Regions from separate parts of the Paenibacillus sp. FSL M8-0212 genome, predicted to be linked through region 2. Evidence: riboswitches for the same ligand, from Rfam matches in the RefSeq annotation. Region 2 holds a riboswitch; each other region holds the start of a gene.
The links. Region 2 has a riboswitch for S-adenosylmethionine ahead of mmuP (S-methylmethionine permease). Riboswitches for the same ligand answer to the same signal wherever they lie in the genome.
Positions count from the first base shown of each region.

Region 1: linked by a shared signal. The riboswitch ahead of metA (homoserine O-acetyltransferase MetA) and the one ahead of mmuP (S-methylmethionine permease) in region 2 are both predicted to bind S-adenosylmethionine.
Region 3: linked by a shared signal. The riboswitch ahead of MKX68_RS16755 (methionine ABC transporter ATP-binding protein) and the one ahead of mmuP (S-methylmethionine permease) in region 2 are both predicted to bind S-adenosylmethionine.

Region 1 covers NZ_JBBORP010000001.1:472,941-478,171, reverse strand. The annotation lists gene MKX68_RS02060 (ROK family protein) at 1-82, shown strand, start outside; gene MKX68_RS02055 (HRDC domain-containing protein) at 259-1,260, shown strand; gene corA (magnesium/cobalt transporter CorA) at 1,332-2,267, opposite strand; SAM riboswitch class I at 2,719-2,842, shown strand; gene metA (homoserine O-acetyltransferase MetA) at 3,079-3,996, shown strand; gene MKX68_RS02040 (PLP-dependent transferase) at 4,021-5,208, shown strand; gene MKX68_RS02035 (trans-sulfuration enzyme family protein) at 5,205-5,231, shown strand, end outside.
Region 2 covers NZ_JBBORP010000001.1:3,430,795-3,436,025, forward strand. The annotation lists gene MKX68_RS15100 (Ger(x)C family spore germination protein) at 1-871, shown strand, start outside; SAM riboswitch class I at 942-1,043, shown strand; gene mmuP (S-methylmethionine permease) at 1,136-2,548, shown strand; gene mmuM (homocysteine S-methyltransferase) at 2,526-3,593, shown strand; gene MKX68_RS15115 (outer membrane protein assembly factor BamB family protein) at 3,753-4,904, opposite strand; gene MKX68_RS15120 (hypothetical protein) at 4,938-5,231, opposite strand, start outside.
Region 3 covers NZ_JBBORP010000001.1:3,782,786-3,788,016, reverse strand. The annotation lists gene MKX68_RS16760 (methionine ABC transporter permease) at 1-211, opposite strand, end outside; gene MKX68_RS16755 (methionine ABC transporter ATP-binding protein) at 212-1,246, opposite strand; SAM riboswitch class I at 1,373-1,514, opposite strand; gene MKX68_RS16750 (Cthe_2314 family HEPN domain-containing protein) at 1,651-2,367, opposite strand; gene MKX68_RS16745 (COX15/CtaA family protein) at 2,567-3,505, opposite strand; gene MKX68_RS16740 (thioredoxin family protein) at 3,995-4,339, opposite strand; gene MKX68_RS16735 (DUF2515 family protein) at 4,482-5,231, shown strand, end outside.

The DNA of each region.
Region 1 (5,231 bases), 3.0 Mb from region 2:
GTATGTTGTTTCACCAGGACTTGGCGACAATGCGGGACTATGTGGTTCGCTCGCGCTTGCCAAATTGGCATTGAATAAGTAGTTCATTTAGGGATTGACGAATTTTACCATTGTGGTATGATATGGGCAACAGCATAGTACGATTAATGAGGAAGCACCTCTCTTGCATGGATTTTGCAGGAGAGGTGTTTTTTGTGCTGCCTGCAGGTAGCGTAACTAACCCGTATAGGCTGAAATGTTAAAGGGAGGGAACGGAAAATGGAAGTCATTTTCATGAACAGATTGTCCAGAATGTCAGATCAGAATGCAGAGTATGCACAGCTATGGATTGGGGAAGAGGAAGATAGTTGGCAGCTGGGATGGAGTCGCTACGAGGAAGGAGAGCGTGAGGACAGCATTTGGTATGAAGGGACTTCTTGGGAGGAGCTGCTTCATATTTACCGTCATCAGCTTGCCATACAGATGAGTGAGGGGTACCGACCGCAGTTGCAGGGGTTATTTCATGAGAATGATGATCTGAAATCACGCAGTTATGGTGGACAGCGGCTCCATTGTTACAGTGAGTTATACGGCAATGAGCAATTATATACGGATCTGTGCACATGGCGCAGGAAGAGAGCTGTGTCTGACCGGAAGGCACCGTATTTTATTGCAACGAATCGTCTGCTGCGTTTGATCAGTGCCTTTGTTCCGCAATCGCTGGATGAACTGATGCAACTGCCGGGCGTAGGAGAGAGCAAAGCAACTGAGTATGGTACGGAATGGATGGAGATTACAAACGGGTTGGAACGTTCAACGACATTCCCGCTGGACTGGGTATACACGGCGCTGAAGGAAGTAGAGTATGAGAGTTGGTTATACAAACAGAGAGAGCAGAAGTACAAGCAGGAACTTGATAAGTTCACCACACGCAAGCAGGTGCTTGAAGGCATGAAGGAAGGGTATACGTTAGAGGAGATTGTTAATCGATCCGGATTATCCCGACGCGAGTTGGTTGAGCTGTTAGAGGCACTGGATCATGAAGGTTATGACACCGATTGTCTTCTTGATGTGGAGCTGGCAGTGATGCCAGAGAACGAACAAGAGGCCGTATGGAGTGCGTATGAGGAGCTGGGAGATACGTTCCTGAAGCCAGTATTACATAAGGTGTATGGAGGAGAGAAACCCGATGGAGGGAGTCTGGAGCAGGTCTATGAAAGACTGCGCATGATTCGAATCCGCTTTCGTCGGCACGCAGAGACAGAGAAGCAAGTTGGTTAATGATTAGAAATGAAAAAAAGACGAGGCGTTTCTCCAAGAGGAGCGCTTCGTCTTTGTTATTTCATACGGGTTCATACCCAGTCTTTCTTGCGGAAAATGAAGAACATGCTCAGGCCCAGTGTAACCATCAGACCAATCACAACAAAATAGCTGTATTTCCAGTTAAGCTCTGGCATATTCGTAAAGTTCATGCCGTATATACCGGTAATGACCGTCAGCGGCATGAAGACCGTGGTAATGGCGGTAAATACACGCATGATCTCATTCGCCCGGTTCGCAATACTGGATTGGTAGGCTTCTCGCAAGTTGCCCATCAGGTCGCGATAAGTCTCAAAGGTTTCTGATATTTTTACAGCATTCTCATAGATGTCACTGAAATACTTTTGCAGTTGATCATCGATGAGACGCAGATCTTTTTTGTTCAGGGTGTTAATGACCTCTTTCTGAGGTCCGAGCACTTTCTTCAGCCACAGAATCTCACTGCGCAGCCCGATGATTTCATTCAGATGTGACTTTTTGGTGTGCATCAAAATGTCTTCCTCAAGCTTCTCGATCCGTGCTTCAATTCGGTCACCTACGGTGAAATAATTATCAACAATCAAGTCAACCAGCAAATACAACAGACGATCCGGTGTACTGATTTCCTGTTCCCACAGGATTGGTTTCAGTGTGCGCAATTCGCTGACCTTTTGCTTTGTAACACTAATAATGAAATGTCTGCCGAGGAATAAGTTCACCGCACGTAGAAATATCTCTTCATCATCGAAACGGATGCTATTAATCACAATAAAATAATGGTTCTCATAAATTTCAATCTTCGGACGTTGTTCTTCGTCACTAAGACAGTCTTCCACAGCCAGATCATGCATCAAGAACAGCGGCTGAAGTACAGCCAAATCGTCTACGTCTGCATCAATCCAGTAAAATCCTTCCGCTGGTGGAGTCAGCGCCTGCTGAATGTCGTCCACCGGAATAAATACACCGTTGTTTACCAACCGGATTTTCATCGTTAATCTACTCCTTCTGCACCCGCCAACTTGGCGGATATTATCATTATGGGCGCAAAAAGAACAAATCAGCCGGTCGGCAGCGGAGCCTGGAGATCAGGGCTGCGTTCACTATATAATCAAACGGAAGTCACGTCCCGCTGCCGGCATGCTGATGTCAATTCTCTATGCAGTTTGTCGGAATTCGGCTGCCAGTCAGGCCTCGGGTCGCCATCCATTTAATATGTCACCTCTCACATAAGGGTTTATAACACCTTGTTTAGTATACCGCTGGTACAAGGTGCTTTCAAGCGCAAAAATGTGTCTATTTCGCGCCCTGAGGCAGTGTATGACAACGGATGATGAACGGTTCCGATCTGGACAGCAGACGGAGAACTGCAACTTGACGTGAGGGCATTAATGTAATAAAGTAGACGGTGAACCATATTAAATTACAATCTAATACAGCGAAATCTTATCAAGAGTAGGTGGAGGGACTGGCCCGATGAAACCCGGCAACCGGCGGTATACCGCACGGTGCTAATTCTTGCAGCGACTAAGTGTCAAGTGGCACTGTTGTAACTGAGAGATGAGAGAGGCGCATATCTATTTACATATGACCTTTCTCGAAATCCGAGGAAGGTCTTTGTCATATGCCCCGACTTCTCAGCAGTGATTTTCGCTAAGGGAACTTGAGGTTGTTTGTAACGTTGGATGAAAGAGCAATTCAATGTTTTTACAAGCTCAAGGCAGACTATAACTGTATTGATGTGAAGACATCAAGCCAGAGGTGGCTGCATCTATCTATGCACAAGGAGGAGTTAGACTTACCATGCCAATCAAAATACCCGATACTCTACCAGCAAAAGAAGTACTTGAAGGAGAGAATATCTTCGTCATGGATGAAACTTCTGCATATCAGCAGGATATTCGTCCACTCCGTATCGCTATATTAAACCTGATGCCCACAAAGGAAACGACCGAAACACAATTGCTTCGTCTGGTGGGAAACACGCCTATTCAGGTGGATGTTGTTCTCGTACATCCCAAATCCCATACGTCGAAGAATACGTCTCAGGAGTATTTGGATCTGTTCTATAAAACCTTTGATGAGATTGAGCACCGTCGTTTCGATGGAATGATCATTACGGGTGCCCCGGTGGAACAGATGGATTTCGAAGACGTGAACTATTGGAATGAAATCCAGGAAATCTTCGAATGGACCAAAACCAATGTGACTTCAACCCTCCACATATGTTGGGCTTCCCAGGCAGGTTTATACCATCATTTTGACGTACCTAAGGTTGCACTGGATAAAAAGTGTTTTGGCGTTTTCCCGCATACCATCAATAAACCACATGTTCCGTTGTTGCGTGGATTCGATGAAGTATTCAACGTTCCACATTCCCGTCATACGGAAGTGAGACGCGAAGATATTGAAAAGAATGAGAATTTAGAGATTTTGGCTGAATCCGAGGAAGCGGGGATCTTCCTGGTTGCTACCAAAGACGGCAAACAGATTTTTGCCACAGGACATGCCGAGTATGACCCGTTCTCATTAAAGTGGGAGTATGACCGGGATACAGCCAAAGGGTTGGATATCGCATTGCCTAGACATTATTATCCGAATGACGATCCTTCCCGTGTGCCACCGGCTACTTGGCGCGCTCATGCCAACTTATTATTCTCTAACTGGCTCAATTACTATGTGTATCAAGAAACACCTTACGATATTGGCCCGCAAATCTAATCGAGATTACAGGAGGATGCAGCAATGGAAGACAACAACAAGTTGAAAATCGAAAGCCGCTTAGCACAAATTGGGTCCATCAATGAACCGGTAACAGGCGCCATTAACTTTCCGATCTATCAATCCACTGCGTTTCGCCACCCGAAGCTTGGACAAAGCACGGGGTTTGATTATATTCGTACGACTAATCCAACCCGTAAAGTATTGGAAGAAGCCGCCGCAGCGCTGGAGTCCGGTGATGCAGGGTTTGCCTGTAGCTCGGGAATGGCCGCGCTGCAAACGATTTTTGCCATGTTTGGTCAAGGGGATCATCTGATTGTATCGCTGGATCTGTATGGTGGAACCTATCGTCTGCTTGAACGCATCTTGTCCCGTTTCGGCGTAACTGCAAGTTATGTGGACACGAATGACCTGGCAGCACTGGAGAAGGTTCGTCAACCGAATACCAAAGCTGTATTTATTGAGACACCAACCAATCCACTGATGATGATCACCGATGTGGAAGCTGTTGCTTCCTGGGCGAAAAGTTACAACCTGTTGACCATTGTTGACAACACGTTGTTGACTCCATTTTTCCAACGTCCGATTGAACTGGGTGCCGATATTATCATTCATAGCGCTACCAAATATCTGGGCGGACACAATGATGTGCTCGCCGGACTAATTATTACCAAAGGTGAGGCGTTATCTGCTGAGATGGCATTCCTGCATAATTCCATTGGAGCGGTATTATCTCCAAGTGACTCCTACCAGTTGATGAAAGGTATGAAAACGCTGGCTCTTCGCATGGAGCGTCATGAGCACAATGCACTTACTATTGCCAAATACTTGCTTGAGCACCCAGCGGTGGTTGAAGTATATCATCCAGGTCTATCCGATCATCCGGGGTATGAAATACAGAATAAACAATCCACCGGTAACACAGGTATCTTTTCTTTCAAAGTGAAGGATGCACGTTATGTTGAACCATTGCTGCGTCATATCAAACTGATCGCTTTTGCCGAAAGTCTCGGTGGAGTGGAATCACTCATGACCTACCCAGCGGTACAAACGCATGCGGATATTCCGCTTGAAATTCGTGAAGCCGTAGGTGTGGATGACCGTTTGCTCCGGTTCTCTGTAGGCATTGAACATGCGGATGATTTGATTGCAGATCTCGGCAATGCTCTGACAGCTGCACAACAGGAAGTGGAAGGAGGCGTGCACTCATGAGTGAGTCCAATAACAAGCCCAAT
Region 2 (5,231 bases):
TGCTTTGCGGCGAGATCGTCCACTCATTGGACATCATCTGAAGGTTATTGTGATCTCCAAGGATATTGCCAAAAAGTATGGACTGATTCAATTGCTCGATTTTGTACTCCGGGATAACGATATTCGACCGAACTGTCTTGTACTGATTAGTCACCAGCGGGCGGTTGATGTGCTTACCTCAGATGATCCTTCCCGTATTCCTGCATTTTACCTTACAGGCATTACGAACAATGCATACATTTCCAACAAGATTCTGGAACCCGTTTCGCTGGCAAAACTGGATGCACAGATGCAGTCCGGGTCCAGTTTTCTGCTTCAAAATGTGCTGAATGCCAATGGAGAGGACAAGTTCTCCGGGGGCAGCATATTTGCTGCAAATACAACCAAATTTCTGGGGGAACTCAGCCAAACTGATTTGGAAGCTCTGTCCTGGCTTATGCCTAAAAAACAAGGTGGTGTCATAAAAACATATAGTAAGGAGGGTTTCACGGTACTCTATGAAATCAAGAAGAAGAAAATCAAAATCATTCCGAAGGTTAATGGCGATGATATCTCGTTCCATGTGAAGGCAGAGTCTGAAGGATGGCTAATGGAGGATTGGCGGGCACCGGAAGAAGAGGAAAAGGGTGCATATCTGAAAGAAATGGAAAACGATTTTGCTGAACTGGTCGAGCAACAGATCAAACAGTTACTATACAAGCTCCAACATACCTACAAAGTCGATGTTGCTGGTTTCCGCGATAGCATTCGTATTAAATATCCAAAAACGTGGAAGAAGGTTAAAGGGAACTGGGATGAAATCTTTGCTACTATACCCATTACGTATGAGGTAAAGACCTCCATCATCAATCCGGGGTCTTCTACGGAATAGCGAGGTGTGCCATTTACTATTTAAATGTTGACACATTCATGATCAATCGCTATATTTATAAAAAATCATTTTCTTATCCAGAGAGGTGGAGGGACTGGCCCTTAGAAACCTCAGCAACAGATCTGAAGGATACTGTGCTAATTCCAGCGGGTGAAAGCCTGATAGATAGGAGCGTTTGTTTTTATTTGTCAGTAACGGCGCACTCTTTAGGAAGAGTGGGTCTTTTTTGTTTTTTCTGGATGAAGAAGTAGGGGAGCAGCAGGTATGGAGAACAACAACGACAAAGGGCATTTTCAGCGAAAAATGCAGGCACGGCATGTGGTCATGCTCTCTCTCGGAGGAGTCATTGGAACGGGATTATTCCTCAGCTCAGGTTACACCATTCAGCAGGCGGGACCACTGGGAACCATTCTGTCCTATCTGATCGGAGCCATCGTTGTATATCTGGTGATGCTCTGTCTTGGTGAACTGTCTGTTCATATGCCAGAGACGGGAGCATTTCATAGTTATGCAGCCAAATATATCGGACCGGCAACAGGTTACACGGTGGCTTGGTTATACTGGTTAACCTGGACTGTTGCGCTTGGCTCCGAATTCACAGCCGCCGGATTGCTGATGCAGCGCTGGTTCCCATCGGTAAACGTATGGATATGGAGCGCGCTCTTTGCACTGATGATCTTTTTGTTCAATGCTTTAACGGTGAAATTATTTGCGGAATCCGAGTTCTGGTTCTCATCTGTGAAGGTAGTTACTATTGTAATCTTCATTATTATCGGTGGCGCAGCCATGTTTGGTATCATTCCCATGGCGGATTCTGAACCGGCTCCATTTCTATCAAATATTACCGCATCCGGGTGGTTCCCTCATGGGGCTACAGCGATATTGATGACCATGCTTGCTGTAAACTTTGCCTTCTCAGGCACCGAGTTAATCGGCATTGCCGCCGGTGAGACGGAGAATCCGGAAAAGACGATACCAAAAGCTATTCATACAACGCTGTGGCGTTTGGTTATTTTCTTCATCGGAACGATTATTATCTTGTCGGCCTTGCTGCCCATGTCGGATGCCAGTGTACTGGAAAGTCCGTTTGTAGCGGTAATGGAGCGGGTGGGTGTACCCTATGCAGCAGACATTATGAACTTTGTTATTCTGACGGCGATTCTCTCTGCTGCCAATTCAGGCCTATATGCATCTTCACGGATGCTCTGGTCTTTGGCTGACAAAAAAACGATCTCTCCGTGGTTTGCCAAATTGACCAAAAGCGGGGTACCGCTGAATGCACTTCTGATCAGTATGGTCGGTGGTGCACTGGCCTTGCTGTCCAGCATCATTGCGCCAGGTACCGTGTATATTACACTGGTTTCCATTTCAGGTCTGGCTGTCGTTGCGGTATGGATGAGCATCAGTGCCTCCCAATACATGTTCCGCAGACAGTATATCCGGGAAGGACATGCGGTCAAAGATCTGGTTTATCGCACACCGCTGTATCCGGTGGTACCGATTGTTTCATTTATTTTATGCCTGGCTTCATGCATAGGTATTGCCTTTGACCCGACACAGCGGATTGCGCTGTATTGTGGGGTTCCATTTATTGCAGTATGTTACGCTGCTTATTATCTGACAGAACGTGTGAATAAGAAAAGAGGACAAGTACATGACTCAAGCACAACAGACTAATCCCATAGAACAGATCCTGCGTAAACATCCGGTCATGATTCTGGATGGAGCGCTGGCCACGGAACTCGAACAGCATGGCTGTGATCTGGATGATCCACTGTGGTCAGCTCGTGTATTGCTCGAGAATCCAGATGTTATCGTTCAGGTCCATGCAGATTATTTTCGAGCAGGAGCCGACTGTGCGATTACATCCAGCTATCAGGCGACGGTGGATGGTTTCCGCAAGAGAGGGATCGATGAACAGGCAGCACTGGAGCTGATTCGCAAGACGGTCGAACTGGCAGCGCAGGCGAGAGATGACGTGTGGGCAGAAGTGCAGAGTGGTTTAGTAGGGAGAGAAAGCTCGACAGGTCAGCTTGTAGAAGTTCCTTCGATACGTTCCGAGACCGTGGAAAATGATGAGCATATAGTAGATCTTACAGTGGATCGCGAAGAAGACAATCTCCGTCCACGTCCAATTATTGCTGGGTCCGTTGGGCCTTACGGCGCCTATCTGGCGGATGGTTCAGAGTATGTGGGACATTACGGCGTGTCGGATGAGACACTTGCTGCATTTCACCGTCCGCGTATGGCGGCGCTGATTGAAGCGGGGGCTGACATTTTGGCGTTTGAGACGATTCCTTCCTTGCAGGAAGCACAGGTGCTGGTTGATGTACTGAAAGAGTTTCCTTATGCGTATGCCTGGCTATCTTTCTCTTTAAAAGACGGGACAAGCATCAGCGAGGGCACACCGCTTGAGGTATGTGCACAGACGTTTGGCTCCGAGCCGCAGATTGCGGCGATTGGCCTGAACTGTGCTCCGATGGAAGTGGTGACGGAAGCAGTGGGTATTCTCAGTAGTGCTAGCGACAAACCTGTTATTGTGTATCCGAACTCGGGAGAGACGTATGATGCAGCAACGAAGACGTGGAGCGGACAGGGGACCTGTGGTAGTATGAGGGACGCATCGGAGCAGTGGGTTGCTGCGGGCGCGCAGATTATTGGCGGCTGTTGCCGCACTACGCCACATCAGATTGGCGAACTTGCGAAGAAGTGGCGGAGTTAAAAGACTTGAAATAGAGTTGTACACTGAAAAGCTAGAGATACAACCAAATATAAAGAAGCCCTCACGACCCATTACTGGATTGGTGAGGGCTTTTTCAGTGTGATTTAGCGTTGTTAACATCAACATGAGGACATTCCTCTTCTGATGCTTCTAATTATGCTATTTAATTAACTGAGTGCTAACTAAGGTACGACCTTCGTCGCTTAGGATGTACAGACCCGTTGTGTTATTGAGAAATAGACGTTCATCATTAAGATCAAATTCGCCATTTTTGTAAGTGTACAAAACGTTCAGGTTGCTTGTGTCCATAATAATTAGTTCTAGTTCATCTTCGTCATTCTTTTCAGATTTAAACATCAAACTTGTGCCATCCAAAGCCATATTTGGATATGATACTGGCAGATATGCCTTCTCAGCAATTAATTTACCTGAAGATGAATATAGCTTGATTCGCTTATTTTTATAATCCACAAATATAAAACGACCTTTCAATGCAAAAAGCTCTGTTGAATATTCCTTATAAGGAAGTTGTTTTGTCCACTTTAGCTGCCCCGTGCTGTTATAGCCTTTAAGCGTTATTGTTTTTTTGTAGATATTATAATATAGGAATGTGCCGTCAGATAGACTCTTAATCCCATTGTAACCTTTACCACCAGTAATCGTTTTAATTTTTTGTCCGCTGGTCAGGCTAATCAAGTGAAAATTGGGATGATCGCCAAATGTACTGCCGACAATCACATCACCATGAATCTGTTGCATTATATATGGAACCTTGAACTTTCGACTTAAATTTCCATTAGCATCGTAATAGTAGAGTGTACTGCTTTTATTATCATGGGAGACTGAAATCACATACAGACTTCCATTTTCGCCTGGAATGGCTGACTCTGCCGAGTATAGTCTCCAATCTTCTGGCGGTCCGGGCAGAGAAGCTGTCCAACGGATCTGGCCCGTAGCTATATGCTTGGCATTGACTTGATTATCGTGGAAAATAAACATATATCCATCATCGGATAGCGTGTACTCGTTGTCCGTTGGAATCGACCAAAGTAGCTCCCCTGTTTTGGCATCCACACTGTCGATATAATAATCATTATTCTTGCCTGCTTTAGTTACGAGCAGACTTTCATTCCCCATGGCGTCCGTAACACTTTTCATTGAATATGAGCTTGTTGCACTCTGTCCGCCGTTGGTAATATCATACCCCCATTGGAATTGCAGCAGATCTTTAGCCAGAGCTGGCTCGGATGGGATCGCAAGGAAGATGCATAGGCTGGCTATAAGCCAATAGTTGATTCGTTTTAAACTCATGATTGGTAGACTCCTTATGTAATGTTCTCTGGATTATGGAAGTAACTGATACTTTCTTATCGTTTGCCCGTCGGAAGGTATGAAAAATAGTTCATTTTGCTTGTTGAGGAACAGTTCATCTCGATTAAACCTTACATCTTTCCAATCGTTCTGCGACACCCGATAGAGTTCTCTCAGATTATTTGAATCTCTAATCACGAGTTCTATTCCCTGTTCCGTGTATTGGATGTACATAAAACTCTGTAAATCGATGGCCATTTTCAGAGAGCTATTTGGCTCACCTTGCATGTAGAAGGGATTTTCATTGACCCCTGTAATGAATTTTCC
Region 3 (5,231 bases), 350 kb from region 2:
TAAATGGTACCGAGCGCAAAATATTAACAATCAGGGATAGTATAGAGTATACTGTCCGTGACTTAATCGAAGCAGATCGGGCTGTCATAAACAGCAGAACTCCGAGTGGTAAACCTAAGATAACGGTGAACAAGCCTGATACACCCAAAATTTGCAGTGTCTCAATGGAGGCTTTACCAACCTCTTCCCAACGTACGGTTGAAAAATCCATCTAACGAAGCACCTCCACATCAAGTCCCTCAGCGGTTAATTCTGATATCGTCCGATCAATCGCAATGGAATCGCCCTCGAAACGAACGGTCAGCTGTCCATAAGGAACCTGTTTGATCGTTGAGATTGTACCTTGCAGGATGGCAAAATCCACGCCTGTCTTACGTACCGTTCTAGACAAAATCGCTTCATAGGTTTTGTTACCCAAAAAGGATATCTTCACAAGTTTGGAAGCAACACCTGCCTGCAATTCAACGCCTGCATTCGCCAGAGCGGTCTCTTCGAGAGCAAGTCCAGCTTCATGGTCACGCATCATGAAGTCCCGCGTAATCGCATGCTGCGGCTTCAGGAACACTTCTGTTACAGGTCCTTGCTCCACAATGCCGCCTTGATGAATGACAGCCACTTTGTCACAAATGTTCTGAATGACATGCATCTCATGTGTAATCAGCACAATCGTAAGGTTGTACTTTTCGTTAATGTCGAGCAATAACTTCAGGATTGAATTTGTCGTCTGCGGATCAAGTGCTGAAGTAGCCTCATCACAGAGAAGTACATTCGGATCACTCGCAAGTGCTCTCGCAATCCCTACACGTTGTTTCTGTCCACCCGATAATTGAGCTGGATATTTGTTGCTATGGTGCTCCAGACCAACCAGATTGAGCATTTCCTTCACTTTGCGATCAATGGCATCTTTGGGTGTATTCACAAGCTTTAATGGAAACGCCACATTGTCATATACCGTTGCCGAGGATAACAGATTAAAGTGTTGAAAAATCATCCCGATCTTGCGTCTCTGTTGCTGCAATTCGGTTTTGCTCAGTTCAGTCAGGTTGATCCCATCAACCCATACTTCACCCTCCGTAGGGCGTTCCAACAAATTAATACAGCGAATCAATGTACTTTTGCCCGCTCCGGAATGGCCAATCACGCCGTAGATTTCACCCTTTTGGATGCTCAAATTCAGCTCGGATAACGCTGTTGTAGATCTTTTCCCTTTGCCGTACGTTTTCGTTAAACCTTTTAATTCAATCAATCGCACTTGCCCCTTTCCAACCACCTACATGTATCTTTACCCGATCTAAAGGAAAACTCCCCTTAAAGTACAAAAAAAGAGCCCTTTGCAGATACAAAGAGGGCTCTTCACGTGAAAGATTATACCTTCTCATCTGCCAAAATCGTGCTTTGCACCATTTTGTAGGAATTAGCACCTAACATCTATAACGAATGATACATCTATCATGTCGTTACAAATCGGTTGCCGGGCTTCATCGGGCCTGTCCCTCCGCCGCTCTCGATAAGAAATATGTTGTTGTAGGATTTTATAAGTTCATGTAGTTCAAGCTTTATAATGTGAACGTAACTTTTGAAATATCAATTCATTCTTTGTCACTGTAACATTCTAGTTGAAACTCAGTATATTCCAAGTATTCCGATTTGTCAAAGGGAATTATTTCTTTTCCATATATTATTGATGTAATTATAAGAGGTTGTTAACGTTTCACAGACCATATCCACGCCCTGACGCATTTCCTGTACATGCTGATTCAGATCCTCCAACTTCACTTTACCTTGCAAGGTCTGGTGTAACTGCCACAGGTCATCGTGCATTTCGGAGTTCATGTAGTGAATTTCCATATTACGACGTTTGCGCAGCTTGCTCATCGGCTCCCGATAAGAGTCCTTGATCTGAATCAATCGCAATGCAAGATCATGATGCTCCCTCACATAATCAAACTGTCTTAACACAGTAAAATAAGAAAAATGCGCTTTGGTATTTGAAGTATTCAGTTGGAATATTTCATTCAAGACGGTGCCGACTTTATCCAGAATGGCAAAGCAGCGGATAAAGCCATCTTTGTAAAAATACACATACCGGGCATACTCGGCCTTTTCAGCTGGCGTCATATCATCCGTTGAGCCTGCAACAACCTTTTTGCGAAAATGAGCAGCAGCAAAGCAGCTTTGCTCCAGTTCATCCAGTGAGGAGATGAGTCCCTGAGTCCACACATACAGCTTCCGATAGTCATGCGTGGGATCATGGTCCACATGCATTTGGCGCTGAAATAGCTCAAGGGTATGCGCCATTGCGTCCATCGCTGCCTTTAATTTACCTTCATTGATACGCGGTTTTTCCCCCAGCAACGTTCGCAGCATATCTAACCTCCTCTTTTCCAAATCAACAAGATTTAATCACCGTTAACACATCATCCATTCCGTGTAATTGCTGCTTGCCATAGGTTGCCCTGATCCCCCTGACATCAAACAAAGTCCACCTGTCCAATGATGTACATCACTGGATGGTGGACTTTCATATTTAGCCCAATTCCTTTTAGAAAATAAATGAATCTATATCTTAGAACCGATTAACCGGACGATGTAGCTTGTACACCAGGAAACTCATATAGGTTAAAACCCCGAACAATATGGCGATATCCAGCATATGAGCAAGAGCTACGAACATGTATACTTCCGGACGGTTCATTGTCACCATCATGAAAATACCAATCACGACTTGCATCAGGATGAGAATAACGGATACTACGCCAAGGGTGCGCATCTCCTTGTTGTCCGGATGATTACGGTAAGCGAAGTGACCCAGAATTGCAATAACAATCACAAGCGATGCAGCTGCTGCACGGTGAGCAAAAGCAACCGCTACCCCACCCGAAAGCTCAGGAATAATCTGCCCGTTACAGAGCGGGAATCCGGAACATCCGCCGGCAGAATCCGTGTGACTCACAAATGCACCCGTGTATACCACGAGATATGTGTAAATGGTGGAAAACCAGACCAGATTCCTGAATTTTTTGCTAACCCGAGGGTATTTATTCAGGCGCTCCAATCCGCCATCTTTTGCCTCCTGCCTTATGCCCAGCGCCATCATTAGGGAACTGGCAAAAGCAATCAGTGCAAAACCAAAATGCAGTGCCATAACTGCTGAAGATTGGGAGAAGACAACGGCAAAAGCCCCCATGATTCCCTGGACGATAACAAATACCAAGGTTAAGAAAGAAAACAATTGCAGATCACGGCGTGACTTGCCAAACCGCAGAAAAGCAACAAACGAGGCAATGGACAACAATCCAGCCAGTGCGCTCACAGCGCGATGGGAATATTCAATGAGTGAAGCCACAGTATGTGCCGGAACGAGTTTTCCGTTACATAAAGGCCATTCCGTTCCGCAGCCAAGGCCTGATTCCGTTTTGGTTACGATGCCTCCACCAAAAGTGGCCAGAAACATGACAAGACAGGTTAATACGGTTAACCATTTAAACAAAGTTAAGTGTTTCAATTTTTTCTCACCCGCTGTTGGTTTAAGATGGCGAAGAATATTCTCCGCTTGTTTCGGTACTTTGACACTTATTTCACAACTAAATTCATTATACCGGATAAAATGTTCATTGACGTCGCGCTTTGTGACAAAATGTTAACGTCTGGTGAAATAATGACCCGCAGGTCATTGGGACTATGTACAGAAACGTTTCTTACCTAGAACGTATCGAACATACAAACGCCATTTCCCTATTTCAAGAGAAATGGCGTTCTTTTAAGTATACCCTTTTACAACATGAACCTGTCATACTTTTATATAAGCTCAATTAAACATTTACACCATAACGGAGAGGACAGAAATAGCCTGAAGAAGCAAAGTGTTCGCCTTTATCCCCGGATTTCCCCTTTATAAAAGGGATTAAAAAAAATCTGGGGATAACAGCGATCGGAAGGTTATTCTGGCATCGTAGTGTCTGTGTAAATATTCATTCGTTGAACTTATATAACATTATTTATGGATCGTGTTGTACACTTCGACTGCGCGATTCAGGAACTGCTCAATCTCTTCTCTCGACTTGCGCAGCTTGTTCACATACCGTACGAGTTCGCGGCCATCTGTATACGCCACAAAGCTTGGAATGCCAAGTATATTCTGCTCTTCGCTAACCGTTCCAACCTGATCCACGTCGACCTCAATCAAAGTCAGTTCACGTGCATATTTCTCTTCAACCTCAGGCATAAACGGATCGATGTATTTGCAGTCTCCACACCAGTCTGCCTTGAATACGGCAATCGTCAAACGTGGGGATTGGATGGCTACATCAAAAGCCGGTTTGGAAGTAATCTGTTCCATTCGGTTCATCTCCCTTTCTGTACCTTGTCTTACCCTAAGTGAAGCAAATTGGCGAGTGGAAGTCAAATAATCAGCGCATACTTAGAATAAACCACATGCTCTGTGAATTTAAACCCAGAACATCATGAAAGGATGTCACATCATGACTTCCACCAGAACCGATTCTTCCAGCGAACAACATCACGGGTCCCTCCTGCAGATGGTCCGTTCCATTCCGGGTGCTGCCCGGGAAATCTGGCGTGGCAAACAGGCTGCATGGCAAGCTTCTGCACAGCTTCGTCACCCATTGCGTGACATCGAGTGGGATACAGATACGGCAGCTGCCTTACAGTCTGAGGTGGAGCGTTTTTTACCTGCCAGCGGCAAGTCTTTTGCACGCACGGACCAGGTTCAAAGCGCACTCGTCTGCGAAGAAGATTGCATCATTCTGGAAGAGATTAAGACACTGACTCAGGAGCACAATCGGAGTAATATCACCCGCACGGCAGCCTACTTGGAATGTTATGAGCAATATCCCGAACTGCATTGGGCACTGCTGGCCCATATGGTCTCTCGCAACGGCGGATATCACATGACAGATCTTCAGAGTGATTTAATGCATAATCTACAGGATCAAAGCGATCGCGAGCATATGTACCGACTGCTGGAGCGATGCAATGCACTCATTTTCCAGGATGCCTATCCACAGCTTCTGCTGTATATGAACAGTCGCCGGATCGGACGAAGCTGTTTCCATCTCTTGTCGCACTTTCACGTCTCGGCGTTTATGACGCCGTTTTGGGAACGCTTTTGGCTGGAACGGTGCAGTTCACTGCTTAGTGTGGCATTAATTATTAATGAGCAGAACTATATCGAGAGCCGGGTGGTGCAGCATCCTTATTTTCAAAAAGAA